Regions from separate parts of the Clostridium saccharoperbutylacetonicum N1-4(HMT) genome, predicted to be linked through region 2. Evidence: a T-box and tRNA genes for the amino acid it is inferred to sense, from the RefSeq annotation. Region 2 holds a T-box; the other holds one or more tRNA genes.
The links. A T-box is a leader RNA that pairs with one kind of tRNA and senses whether it is charged. The one in region 2 lies ahead of tyrS (tyrosine--tRNA ligase), so its partner is inferred to be a tRNA-Tyr.

Region 1 (7,416 bases), 610 kb from region 2:
ATTGTTGGCTATAGGTGAAGAAGCAAGAAAAATGATAGGAAGAACTCCAGGAAATATCGTTGCAGTTAGACCACTGAGAGAAGGAGTTATTTCTGACTATGATATAACTCAAAAAATGTTGAAAGAATTTATTAAAAAAGCATGTGGAAAGAGAAATGTTAGAGCACCAAAGGTTATTGTATGTGTACCATCTCAAGCTACAGAAGTAGAAAAGAGGGCTGTTATTGATGCCGCTATGAATTCAGGTGCTAAAACGGTTCGTTTAATAGAAGAACCGCTTGCAGCTGCTATTGGGGCTGGTTTAGATATAACAAAGCCAAGTGGATGTATGGTAGTTGATATTGGAGGAGGGACTTCTGATATTGCTGTCATTTCTTTAGGTGGAGTTGTAGAAAGAGATTCAATAAAAGTTGGTGGAGACAAATTTGATGATGCTATAATTAAATATGTTAGAAATGAATACAAGCTAATGATTGGAGAAAAAACGGCTGAAGATTTAAAAATAAATATTGGATCAGCATTTAAAAATTCTAGAAGTTTAACTTGTATGATGAAGGGAAGAAATCTTGTTACAGGATTACCAGATGAAGTGGAAATTACTACAGAAGAAGTAAGAAATGCTATAAAGGAACCTGTAGAAGCAATTGTTGACACAGTAAAAAGAGTATTAGAAAGAACACCACCTGAGTTAGCTTCAGATATAATTGAAAGAGGAATAGTAATGACAGGTGGAGGAGCATTAATACATGGTTTGGATAAGCTTATAGAGTTTAAAACAGGAGTAACTGCAATTGTTGCTGAAAATACTGTTGAATGTGTTGTTAATGGAACCGGTGAAGTACTTAATTATCTAGACAAGTTAGATAATGAAGTGAATGCTCAACAAATTGTTCTTGTAGAATAATGAAGGAATAAATAACAGTCCAAAATTTATTTTAGACTGTTATTTATTTTTTAATCTTAAAGCATTGGAAATTGTTCGTGATTTAAAGCATAGGCTTCTATAAATAACCTAGATATTATCTTGGCCATATTCATAATAAAGGATAGTCTTATACTGCGTGAAAAGAAGAATTCAGAATTATCACTTGAGTCAACGATTCCAATAACAGATGCTATACCAACGTCAGGAAGCTCTTTCCCTACTCCTTTTCCAGGATGTATGGCATAATCTCTTATTCGAATTTGCCCAATATCATCTTCATCTCCTAAACAAGCATCAATTCCAATTATGGAGGCATTTGGATGTTTTACACGTATCTCGTCTAAACGTTCATCTATATTTAAAGCGTGAATTGGAGCTGATAAAGTACCGTAAACAGGGAGAGGAAAAAAGTTTTCGGTTAAAATAGATCCAACTAAAGGACCTAAACAATCTCCAATGCATTTGTCAGTACCTATACAAACTATTACAGTATTTTCTGAAAGAAAATTTTTGATTTTTAGAGTTAAATTATGATGAAACTCAAAAGTATAATTAATGTCTGGCTTTAGCATAAAGGATATATCCCCCTTTCACAATATATATATATGTGAACTAAGAAGAAGATAGTATAAAAAAATAAATTATGGGAATAAATACTATAAAAGGAGATTTGTATGAAAAGAATTTTTGTGTATTTTATTCTAATTTTAACAATAATAATTAATATATATTTATTATTGTATTGGAATCCTGGGAAATTAAATAATGATAAGGGAGATTACAGCAAGGAAGTATTATCTTTTACAAAAAGTCCATATAAAGTTGATAAAAGTACAATGTTGGAGAAACTATCATCAGATGATAAGAAGGATATAGAAAAGATCATAAAAAAGTTGTCTGCATTTGATGTTGAAACAATAAGAGAATATTTTAATGATGCAAATGAACAGGAAGGAATAGTAAATATATTTAAACTTTTAAAAAAGAGATTATTGATAGAAGATTATAAAAAGATAGAAGAGATAAGTTCTAAGTATATAGATATTGATAATATAAATAAAATAATTAAAAAGAAAAAATAATTTAGATTAGTATATTAAAATGAAGTATATTGCAGAAATATGGAGTAAGTTGGGCTTAATTTCTGCAAATGCATGATTATAAGAGTTGAAATAAATACAATTTGCAGATATACTAGTCATTGTTGATTGATTGTCAAGCAACTGCTGTGAAAACAGAATAAGGAGGAATTCCCGAGTGGCCAAAGGGGGCAGACTGTAAATCTGTTACGTTTCGTTTCGATGGTTCGAATCCATCTTCCTCCACCAATAAATGGGCGCATAGCTCAGCTGGGAGAGCACCTGCCTTACAAGCAGGGGGTCACAGGTTCGAGCCCTGTTGTGCCCACCATTTAAAAGATAATAGCTGTTAAATCAATTGTTATTTTAAACCACAAATTGTTAGCTTTTAATTGAAAAGCTTAACTGTTAACTATAGAGTCAACTGTGAACTGTAATTATTAACTGTAAACTGAATATGCTGGCATGGCTCAACGGTAGAGCAGCTGACTTGTAATCAGCAGGTTGTAGGTTCGATTCCTATTGCCAGCTCCAATAATATAATTATAGTAAAATTGAGTTGTATTATTAAAATTAAATATGGAGGAATTCCCGAGTGGCCAAAGGGGGCAGACTGTAAATCTGTTACGTTTCGTTTCGATGGTTCGAATCCATCTTCCTCCACCAATAAATGGGCGCATAGCTCAGCTGGGAGAGCACCTGCCTTACAAGCAGGGGGTCACAGGTTCGAGCCCTGTTGTGCCCACCATTTAAAAGATAATAGCTGTTAAATCAATTGTTATTTTAAACCACAAATTGTTAGCTTTTAATTGAAAAGCTTAACTGTTAACCATAGACTCAACTGTGAACTGTAATTGTTAACTGAATACGCTGGCATGGCTCAACGGTAGAGCAGCTGACTTGTAATCAGCAGGTTGTAGGTTCGATTCCTATTGCCAGCTCCAATAATATAATTATAGTAAAATTGAGTTGTATTATTAAAATTAAATATGGAGGAATTCCCGAGTGGCCAAAGGGGGCAGACTGTAAATCTGTTACGTTACGTTTCGATGGTTCGAATCCATCTTCCTCCACCAAAAGAATAAACTACTATGTTTATTCTTTTTTTATATAAAATTTCTCTATTCTCTATATATAGAATTTATCTACGAATATTGACTAATAATTTCTTTTATGGTAGTATAATATATGAAAATTAAATAGAAACTCTTATCAAGAGAGGTGGAGGGAAAGGGCCCGATGAAACCCGGCAACCTGTATTATATAAGGTGCCAATTCCTGTAGGATGATTTCTACAAGATAAGAATAAGTGATTGTTGAAATCATGCTCTTCTTATCGAAGAGCTTTTTTTTATATTTAAGTTTGTGCACACTTAAATACTAGTCTAATATTAAAAAATAAAATTAAGGAGAGAGTTAAATGAGAAGATTATTTACTTCAGAATCAGTTACAGAAGGACATCCAGATAAAATGTGTGATCAAATATCAGACGCTATCTTGGATTCTATATTAGAAAAAGATCCAAATGCTAGAGTTGCTTGTGAAACATGTACAACTACTGGTATGGTTATGGTAATGGGAGAAATAACAACAAATTGTTATGTTGATATCCCAAAAGTTGTTAGAGAAACAGTAAGAGGAATAGGGTATGATAGAGCCAAATTTGGTTTTGACTGTGATACTTGTTCAGTACTTACATCAATAGATGAACAATCAGCTGATATTGCAATGGGTGTAGACGAAGCTTTTGAATCTAAGAAAGGTGAAAAGGATGAAGTTGAAGCTGTTGGAGCTGGAGACCAAGGAATGATGTTTGGTTTTGCAACTAATGAAACAGAAGACTATATGCCTCTTCCAATATATATGGCTCATAAGCTATCAAGAAGACTTACAGAAGTAAGAAAAGATAAAACATTAGAATATTTAAGACCAGATGGTAAGACCCAAGTTACAGTTGAATATGAAGATAATCAACCAAAGAGAATTGATACTATTGTTATATCAACTCAACATGATGAAAAGATTTCTTTAGAACAAATTCAAGAAGATCTTAAGAAATATGTTATTGATGCAGTTGTTCCAGCTGAATTATTAGATTCTGAGACTAGATATTTCATTAATCCAACAGGAAGATTTGTTGTTGGTGGACCACAAGGTGATTCTGGATTGACTGGAAGAAAAATAATAGTAGACACATATGGTGGATATGGAAGACATGGTGGTGGTGCTTTCTCAGGAAAAGATCCAACAAAGGTAGATAGATCAGCTGCTTATGCTGCAAGATGGGTAGCAAAAAATTTAGTAGCAGCAGGTGTTGCTGACAAATTAGAAATTCAAGTGGCATATGCTATTGGTGTTGCTAAACCAGTTTCAATAGAAGTAGAAACTTTTGGAACAGGAAAAGTAAGCGAAGAAAAAATTGTTGAAATAGTAGAAAAAGTATTTGATTTAAGACCAGGAGCTATAATCAGAGATCTTGACTTAAGAAGACCTATTTATAAGCAAACAGCTGCTTATGGTCACTTTGGAAGAAATGATCTTAACTTACCTTGGGAACAATTAAACAAAGTAGATGAAATAAAGAAATATCTTTAATAAATATAGTAAGAAGGCTATCTCTGAGTGCTAGAGGTAGCCTTTTTTACTTTTTGATATGGTTGACTAAAAATTAATCATGAATAATTAATTATTCACTTAAAGTAGGAAAGTATATTATTGATTGAAATATTGATATTTATGGTATAATTAAGAAATGCAAATAAGGTTTTAAACTAAGTTATTGTCTGTTATTAGTGTTTTGAATAATACAAATTAAAGATTTGGAGAGATTTTATGGAAGTTCTAAAAGGTTTTGTTGAAAGTATAGTTTTTAAAAGTGAAGATACTGGATATGTGGTGTGTAAAATTAGAAGTGATAATAATCTAATTAGCGCAGTAGGAACAGTTCCTTTTTTAAAAGAAGGCCAAAATGTGAAGTTAACAGGATATTATACTGTACATAAACAGTTTGGAAATCAATTTAATATTCAAGATTACGAAGAACTTCTTCCAACCTCTTTAGATGGGATAGAAAAATATTTAAGTGCAGGAGTAATTCATGGAATTGGTCCTGTTACAGCTAAGAAAATAATAGAGAAGTTTGGGGAAGAAACCTTAGGAATAATGGAAAATCACATTGAAAGACTTATGGAAATTGAGGGGATTGGAGAAAAAAAGTTTCAAATTATATATGAATCGTATATTGAGCAGCAGGGGTTAAAGGATATTATATTATATTTTCATAAGCATGGAGTAACTAATAATCAATGTATTAAGATTTATAAGAAATTCGGACCAAATGCAAAGCAAATAGTATCAAATAATCCTTATATATTATGTGATGAGATTTCAGGTATTGGATTTAGAACTGCAGATAGAATTGCAAGGAGCATAGGAATTCAAAATGATTCTGAGTTTAGAATTCAAAGTGGAATTAAGTATGTAATGAATCAATTTTGTGCTGCCGGAAACACATTTATGCCTATTAAAGATATAATAGAACAGTGTGAGGAGAATCTAGTAATAGCTAAGGAATTAATTGAGAAAAGTATATATGATATGGCAGCAGAGCAAAAGATAGTCGTTGAAAATATTAATGGAATGGAAGCTGGTTTTTTACTTCAATATTACTATTGTGAGCTTGGAGTAACAAGCAAAATAATAACGTTAGGTTTGCAACAAATACAAACTATAAATTCAGATATTGATTTTGAAATAGATGTTTTTGAAAAAGAACAAAAAATACAATTTGCCCCATCTCAAAGAGAAGCAATTATTGGAGCTTTTAATAACGGGATAGAAATAATAACAGGTGGTCCTGGAACTGGAAAAACTACCATTATAAAAGCTATTATTCACATTTATGAGAATAATGGCATGAAGGTAATACTTGGAGCTCCAACTGGAAGAGCAGCTAAAAGAATGACTGAATCAACTGGAAGAGAAGCAAAAACCATTCATAGACTTTTGGAAATGGGTATTTCGGAGGAAGATGAATCAGTTTTTGAAAGAGGAGAATCCTCGCCATTAGATTGTGATGTTATTATAATTGATGAAGCATCTATGATTGATATAATTTTAATGCAAAATTTGCTCAAGGCAATTAAATTAGGAACAAGACTAATAGTTGTTGGAGATGTTGATCAGTTACCATCAGTTGGACCAGGAAACGTATTAAAAGATCTTATAGAAAGTGAATATATAAAAGTTGTAAGGCTAAAAGAAATATTTAGGCAAGGCTCAGAAAGCTTGATTATAGTAAATGCACATAGAATTAATGAAGGAAAGATGCCTTTGTTAAATCAAAAGGATAAGGACTTTTTTTTCATTAGTGAGGAACATCAAGATAGAATTGTAGGCTTGATAATAGATTTAATAAGCAGACGACTTCCTAAATTTAATACATCATGGGATATATTAAAAGATATGCAGGTATTGACGCCCATGAGGAAGGGAACATTAGGAGTAGCTAATTTAAACGCCAGACTCCAAGAAATATTTAATCCACCATCGAAGGATAAAAAAGAAAAAACTTCTCGAGATATAGTTTTTAGAGAAGGAGATAAAGTAATGCAGACTAAAAACAATTATACATTAAAATGGATTAACATAAATAGTTATGGTGAAAATGAAGGCGTTGGAGTTTATAATGGTGATTTGGGATTTATTAAGAGTATTGATGAAGAGAGAAAAGCTTTAACAATTATTTTTGATGATGAAAGAAAAGTAATTTATGATTTTAATTTTCTAGATGAACTAGATTTAGCATATGCTACTACAATTCATAAAAGTCAAGGTAGTGAATTTAAGGTGGTTGTTATCCCTGCCTTTATGGGATCACCGTTTTTAATGAATCGTAATTTACTTTACACAGGAATAACAAGAGCCAAACAATTGGTAGTTGTAGTTGGGTTTCAAAAGGCATTAATGTATATGATTAATAATACAAATAGTATAGAAAGATATTCAGCTTTAAAATATAGAATAAGAGATATAATAGCTAAAGATGAATTTGAAGAGTAATTGAAAGGAGATTGTAATGCATGAGTAACGAATGTAAAGTAACAGATCAAGATTTAAAATATGCATTTGATAAAATAGACTATTGGTATAAAAAAAATATCAAATTTTTAACCATAGTTACAGTTCCCTTTAATACTTCATGTGTTTTTTCAAACATAATAAGTAAACTTTCAGAGGATAATGGAAAAGTGCTATATGTGTGGGGGAAAAGTGGAGAAAATAAAGAGCTGCTCAGTGCAATCAAAGAATTCAATTCAAGTGTAACTCATTCCTATATTGAAAAAGGAAAAACAAATTCTAATCTTACTTTTGTAAATTATAATAATTTATTTAAAGTTACCGAACTTTTT
Region 2 (7,416 bases):
TAGACTGTGGAGTTGATGCAGTTGCTATATCAATATCAGTATCAGATATACACATTCAGCACAAACTTAAAACTTCAAGAGAATGGGTATTGGACAATATGGTTAAATCAGTAGAATTTGCTAAGAAAAATGGTTTGTATGTGTCTGTTAATGGGGAAGATGCATCAAGAGCAGATAAGGGGTTCTTAGTGGAATTCATTAATGCAGCTAAACAGGCTGGAGCTAATAGATTTAGATATTGCGATACTGTAGGAATTAAAGAACCATTTGGAATTAAAGATGATATACAATATTTATACAATAAAACAGGCTTTGACATAGAAATGCATACACATAATGACTTTGGAATGGCAACTGCCAATGCAGTAGCAGGTATTAAAGGTGGTGCAACTCATGTTGGAGTAACTGTAAATGGCCTTGGAGAAAGAGCAGGAAATGCAGCATTAGAAGAGGTTATAATGTCGTTAATGCTTGTTTATGGATATAAAGGTGATGGAATAGATACAAAAATGTTCCGCGAAGTATCTGAATATGTATCAAGGGCATCAGGAAGAGAGCTTCCAATATGGAAAGCAATTGTTGGTACAAATATGTTTGCTCATGAATCAGGGATTCATGCAGATGGAGCAATTAAAGATCCTAAGAATTATGAAGCTTTTGATCCAGCGATAGTTGGTCTTGAAAGACAAATTGTTATAGGAAAGCACTCTGGAAGAGCAGCGGTTGTAAATAAATTTAAAGAATATAATACTGAGCTTAATAATGATGAAGCTAAAGGTATATTAGAGCTTGTAAGAGAAACTTCAGTAAGGTTAAAGAGATCTTTATTTGATAAAGAAGTAGTTCAATTATACAAGGAATATCATAGAAAATTAGAAGAAAATAAGCAATAGAAATAGGGGGAATATAAAATGGGAGATAATTTAGTTTATAAGATTTTAAAGAGCCATATTGTTGAGGGGGAGTTGAAAGCAGGAGAGCCAATTGCATTAAAAATTGATAAGACTTTAACTCAAGATTCAACTGGAACTATGGCGTATCTTCAATTAGAAGCAATGGGAATAGACAGAGTAAAAACTAAAAAGTCAGTAGCATTTATAGATCATAATATGTTACAACAAGGGTTTGAAAATGCAGATGATCATAAGTTTATTCAAACAGTAGCATCTAAGTATGGAGTATATTTTTCAAAGCCAGGTAATGGAATTTGCCATCAAATTTTCTTAGAAAGATTTGCAACACCAGGAGATACTTTAATAGGTTCAGATAGCCATACACCAACGGCAGGAGGTGTTGGTATGCTTGCTATGGGTGCAGGCGGGTTAGATGTTGCTCTTGCTATGGGCGGAGGAGCATACAATATTAATACTCCAAAGGTAGTTAAAATTGAGCTTACTGGAAAGCTAAATAAAATGGTAGCAGCAAAAGATGTTATATTAGAAGTTTTAAGATTGTTGACTGTAAAAGGTGGAGTAGGAAAAGTATTTGAATACGCAGGAGAAGGTGTAAAAACACTTTCTGTTCCAGAAAGAGCAACTATAACAAATATGGGAGCAGAACTTGGAGCTACAACTTCAATATTCCCGAGTGATGAAAGAACATTAGAATTCTTTAAAGCACAAGGAAGAGAAGAAGATTTTATAGAGTTTAAGCCAGATGCAGATGCTATATATGATGAGGCAGTAACAATTAATTTAAGTGAACTAACTCCGCTTACAGCTAAACCACATAGCCCAGATAATGTAGCTAAGGTTAGTGAAGTAGGAAAGATTAAAGTTGACCAAGTATTCATAGGAAGCTGTACAAACTCTTCATATGAAGATTTAATGAAAGTGGCTAAGATATTGAAAGGTAATAAAGTGCATCCAGATGTAAGTTTAGTTATTGGGCCGGGATCTAGACAAGTTATGGAAATGATAGCTAGAAATGGAGCATTAGCAGATATAATAAGTGCAGGTGCAAGAATACTAGAAAATGGATGTGGACCATGTATTGGTATGGGACAATCGCCTGGAACTGATGGAATTTCACTTAGAACAGTAAATAGAAATTTCTATGGAAGAAGTGGAACTTTGTCTGGGCAAATATATATAGTAAGTCCTGAAACAGCGGCAGTATCAGCAATCAGTGGTGTCTTAACTAATCCAACAGAAATAGATGTGGATTTAACAATAGATATGCCAAAGGAATTCTTGATAGATGACTCAATGATTTTAGCACCAGCACCTACTAATGCTGAGGTTGAAGTTGTTAGAGGACCAAATATTAAGCCATTCCCAGTAAGCAAACCATTAGCTGAAGGATTAGATGGAAAAGTATTAATAAAGGTTGAAGATAATATTACAACAGATCATATTATGCCTTCAAACTCAAAATTATTGCCATTTAGATCAAATATACCTTATCTTGCAGAATATTGTTTTAATACTGTAGATACAGAATTCCCTAAGAGAGCTAAAGAATATAATGGTGGGTTTATAATAGCAGGTGGAAACTATGGACAAGGTTCAAGTAGAGAGCATGCAGCGTTAGCACCACTATATTTAGGAGTTAAAGCTGTTATAGCTAAATCATTTGCAAGAATTCATAAAGCAAATTTAATTAACAATGGAATAATTCCAATGGAATTTAAAAATGAAGCTGATTATGATGGAATTGATTTAACAGATGATTTGAAGATGGAAGATATTAAGGGCGCTTTAGTATCAGGTGTAGTTAAAGTTAAGAACTTAACTAAAGGAACTGAATTTGAAGCAACAGTTGATTTAACAGAAAAAGAAATTGCTGTAGTTAAAGAAGGCGGAAGGCTTAATTACGTAAAAGCAAATAACTAATATTTAGAAAAAGCACAAGAGTTCAATAATTGAATTTTGAATTCTTGTGTTTTTATTTAGACAAAATTAATTTTGTAAATGCTATTGACAAAAATAAACAATAGTTTTAGAATTACTTTAAATTAAAAAAATAAAGCTTTGAAGAGAAAGAGTAAAGTTAATAGCGTTTTACAGAGAGTTCCCGGAAGGTGAGAGGGGCAAAACAAGTTGATTTGAATACATCTCTGAGCAGCACTCCGAAAGATAACAACCAGTAGGCAGATGTCGTATTCGCACACGTTATAGTGCTAGGGTATAACCAAGATATAATTATATTGGCGTACCTGAAGAGGTTATTATTGTGAGATAATGATAAATTAAGGTGGTAACACGTAAGTAATGCTTTCGTCCTTTTATTAAGGCTGAGAGTTTTTTTGTCGTTCTTTTTACCAGTGATGAGATAATAAAAAATCATTTTATTTTAATTAAATAATTGTTAGGCGCCAATAATTATTTAATTAATTTACTAATAATAACTTGAAAATATAATCATGAATTATGGAGGAATTAAAATATGATGAATATAGATGAACAAATTAAGATAATAATGAAAGGAGCAGATGAAATAATAGGATTAGATTTTCTAAAGGATAAATTGATGAAAGCTAATGCGAATAAACAGCCTTTAATTGTTAAACTTGGATTAGATCCAAGTGCACCAGATATACATTTAGGTCATACAGTTGTGCTTAGAAAGATGAAGCAAATTCAAGATTTAGGGCATAAGGTAGTTATTATAATAGGTGATTTTACTGGGAAAATAGGAGACCCTACAGGTAAGGCAAAAGGAAGAAAAGCACTTACAACAGAGCAAGTTTTAGAGAATGCAAAAACTTATGAGGAACAAATATTTAAAGTTCTAGATAGAGATAAGACAGAGGTAAGATTTAATAGTGAGTGGCTCTCAAAATTATCTTTTGAAGAAACAATTAAATTGGCATCAACAATGACTGTAGCAAGAATGCTTGAAAGAGAAGAATTTAAAAAGAGATTTGATAATCAAATTCCAATATCAGTGCATGAATTTTTTTATCCGTTAATGCAAGGATATGACTCGGTTTCAATACATGCAGACATAGAACTTGGAGGAACTGACCAAAGGTTTAATGTATTAATGGGGAGAATGCTCCAAAAGGAATATGGGCAAGAACCTCAAACTACAATATTTATGCCACTCCTTGAAGGTATTGATGGAAAAGAAAAAATGAGTAAAAGTCTTGGAAATTATATTGGGATAGATGAAAAAGCAGAAGCTATGTATGAAAAAGCAATGATGATACCTGATGAATTAATAATAAAATATTTTAACTTGGTAACTGATATTTATCCAGATGAAATTCAGAAATTAAAAAATAATTTGGATAATAATAATATTAATCCAAGAGATGTAAAAATGAAACTAGCAAAAGAAATTGTGAAATTATATCATGGTGAGGATAAAGCAGAAAAAGCTGAGGAGAGATTCAAAAGTATATTTCAAAAAGGCCAGATACCTAAAGATATAGAAACGGTTATTGCTTCAAAAGAAAATTTTGATTTAGCTGAGATATTAGTGTCAAACAATATTGTAAAAAGCAAAAATGAAGTTAGGAGATTGGCAGCTCAAGGTGGAATTAAAATAAATAATAATACAGTTTATAGTATAATAAATGTTACAATAGATGAAGAGATGATTATACAAGTAGGTAAGAGAAAATTCATAAAAATTAAATTCAAATAATAAGTTTATGTTAGCATTCTGGGTAAAACTTATAGAGAAATAAAATTAATAATACTATATAATATTATTATAATGAAGCAATTAGAAAGAGGATGTTATTATGGAAAAGACTATAAGATTATCTGGAATAGCTTATGAGAGTTTAGTAAATGGACCAGGTATGAGAAGAGTATTTTTTGCTCAAGGCTGCACACATAACTGTAAAGGATGTTTTAATCCAGATACTCATGATTTTAGTGGTGGAGAAGAACGAGAGGTGGATTTTTTAATAAAGGATACATTAGATAATCCAATGCTAAGTGGAGTTACATTTAGTGGAGGAGATCCTTGGGAGCAGGCAGATAAGTTTGCAGATATGGCCAAGGCTTTTAGAAAGAAAGGCTTAAATATTTGGTGTTATACAGGTTATACTTATGAATACATTTTAGAAAATAAAGATAAACGTTTTGGATGGAATGATTTATTAAATAATATTGATGTTCTTGTTGATGGAAAGTTTGAAGAAGATAAGCAATTAGATGGACTTAAATTTAGAGGGTCAACTAATCAAAGAATAATAGATGTTGCGGAAAGTTTAAAAAACGATACTATAATAATTAAAGAGTATTAGACAAATAGTACATAACCTAATAATTTTTAAATGCTAAGTAATATAAAGTTTATAAGTATATATTACTAATTTTGGGAGGAAAGATTATGATTTATTCTTTAGAAAACTCAAGTATTAAAATTACAGCAAGTACTCATGGTGGAGAAATACATTCTATAACTAATAAAGAGGATGGGACTGAATATTTATGGAATGGAGATCCAGAGTATTGGAAATATCATGCACCAATATTATTCCCTATAGTTGGAAAGGTTGTTGATTCTAAATATAGAGTTAATGGACAAACATATGAATTACCACAACATGGTTTGGCCAGAACATCAGACTTTAATTTGATATCACAAACAGATAATGAAATATCTTTTGAATTAACATATTCAGAAGAATCATTAAAAGTATATCCTTTTAAATTTTCATTAATCTCTACTTATAGATTAGAAGATAACTCTATAGATGTTACGTATAGCGTAAAAAATTTAGATGATAAACGAATATATTTTTCTATAGGAACTCATCCAGCATTCATGTGCCCTATTAATGGAGATGATAAGCTAGAAGATTGTTATCTTCAGTTTAATGAAAAAGAGACAAGCAGTAGAAACCTTCTTACTTTAGAAGGATATCTTTCTCATGAAAAAGGTGAATGTTTAAATTCCACAGATGTTATTATGTTATCAAAAGAGTTATTTAAAGATGATGCCTTAGTATTCGATGATTTAAAGTCTGATAAAATAACAATTAGATCAAAAAATAATGATAAAGCACTGATAGTTGATTTTGAAGATTTTCCTTACATGGGAATTTGGGCACCAAAAAGTGGAGCTCCATTTGTATGCATAGAGCCTTGGTTTGGGCACGCAGATTATGAAGATTTCAATGGTGAATTTAGTGAAAAAGAAGGTGTGATTTCACTAGAAATAGATGAAAAATTTAGTTGTACATATAAAGTTACTATCATATAATCTAAAATTATATTTCTCATTAGAAGATTTGCTAGAATAAAAAATAATTCACAGAAAATATGGATTAGTTCTATTTTTTGTGGATTATTTTTATTGTTATGTGGATAATATTTAGTGGATATTGAGAATTGTATTAAATATATAGAAGGGGTGTTGAAAGATGATTCTAAATAAAGAATTTTATAAGCAAGGAGCATTAATTTTAGCGAAAGAATTATTAGGAAAAGTTGTTGTAAGGACTGTTGATAATCTTACCTTAAAAGCAAAGATTGTTGAAACAGAAGCTTATGTAGGAGAAATAGATAAAGCATCACACGCCTATAATGGTAGACGGACAGAGAGAACAGAACCTTTATTTAGAGAAGGTGGAATAGCATATGTTTACTTTATTTATGGTAAATACTATTGTTTTAATGTTATAAGTGGAATTGAAGATAAAGGTGAAGGAGTTTTAGTCAGAGCCTTAGAACCACTAAATGAATTTGATTATCTTGCAAGGAAAAGATTTGGAAAAAGTTTTGATGAATTATCAGAAGCAAATAAAAAAGCACTTACAAATGGTCCTTCAAAATTATGTATAGCTTTTTCAATAGATAAATCAGAAAATTATAAGAAACTATATGAAGAAGGAGATTTTTATATAGAAGATAGTAAGGATGAAAAATTTGATATAGTTGAAACTACTAGGATAGGTATTGATTATGCCGAAGAAGCTATAGATTTTCCATGGAGATTTTATATAAAGGACAATAAATATATATCTAAGAAATAATTAATAATAAAGTTATAGATTTATAATGATAAGTTTAACAATAAAAAAATCAAATGATAACATATAAATGAAATAAAAAAATAATATATTATCATTTGATTTTTTATTTATTACTTCTATTTCGGAAAGTAAAGAATTTCATTAATATAAAAGTAACTGGTACACCTATGATTGCTGCTAACATATAAGCAAAAAGCTTATGAAATCCAATAGTAGTACAAATTATTACAACAATATACTGAATGAAAAAATTAGGCATAGATGATATTGTAAACTTAGTTAATTTTTCAAGGCTAAGTTTTTCTTTAAAGGTTATAAAGCTATTTAATATATAGGATATTAATAAACCAGAAATATAACCTGGTATAAAAGCAATATTAGCACTTAAAAAGCTGGAAAATATATAGGAAAAAACAGTTCCATTAAAAGTATTTACTATTCCTATTAATACGAAAATAATAAATTGTTTGGTAAAAAAA

Region 1: it encodes a tRNA-Tyr, which carries the amino acid that the T-box ahead of tyrS (tyrosine--tRNA ligase) is inferred to sense. The anticodon was not compared.

Annotation. Positions count from the first base shown of each region.
Region 1 is NC_020291.1:698,118-705,533, forward strand. It holds gene mreB (rod shape-determining protein MreB) at 1-904, shown strand, start outside; gene yyaC (spore protease YyaC) at 961-1,497, opposite strand; gene CSPA_RS03105 (hypothetical protein) at 1,600-2,007, shown strand; tRNA gene CSPA_RS03110 (tRNA-Tyr) at 2,169-2,253, shown strand; tRNA gene CSPA_RS03115 (tRNA-Val) at 2,260-2,335, shown strand; tRNA gene CSPA_RS03120 (tRNA-Thr) at 2,464-2,538, shown strand; tRNA gene CSPA_RS03125 (tRNA-Tyr) at 2,586-2,670, shown strand; tRNA gene CSPA_RS03130 (tRNA-Val) at 2,677-2,752, shown strand; tRNA gene CSPA_RS03135 (tRNA-Thr) at 2,874-2,948, shown strand; tRNA gene CSPA_RS03140 (tRNA-Tyr) at 2,996-3,080, shown strand; SAM riboswitch class I at 3,211-3,310, shown strand; gene metK (methionine adenosyltransferase) at 3,425-4,600, shown strand; gene recD2 (SF1B family DNA helicase RecD2) at 4,838-7,066, shown strand; gene CSPA_RS03155 (hypothetical protein) at 7,087-7,416, shown strand, end outside.
Region 2 is NC_020291.1:89,489-96,904, forward strand. It holds gene nifV (homocitrate synthase) at 1-893, shown strand, start outside; gene CSPA_RS00400 (aconitate hydratase) at 912-2,834, shown strand; T-box leader at 2,964-3,229, shown strand; gene tyrS (tyrosine--tRNA ligase) at 3,388-4,593, shown strand; gene nrdG (anaerobic ribonucleoside-triphosphate reductase activating protein) at 4,694-5,203, shown strand; gene CSPA_RS00415 (aldose 1-epimerase family protein) at 5,290-6,165, shown strand; gene CSPA_RS00420 (DNA-3-methyladenine glycosylase) at 6,326-6,937, shown strand; gene CSPA_RS00425 (GtrA family protein) at 7,041-7,416, opposite strand, start outside.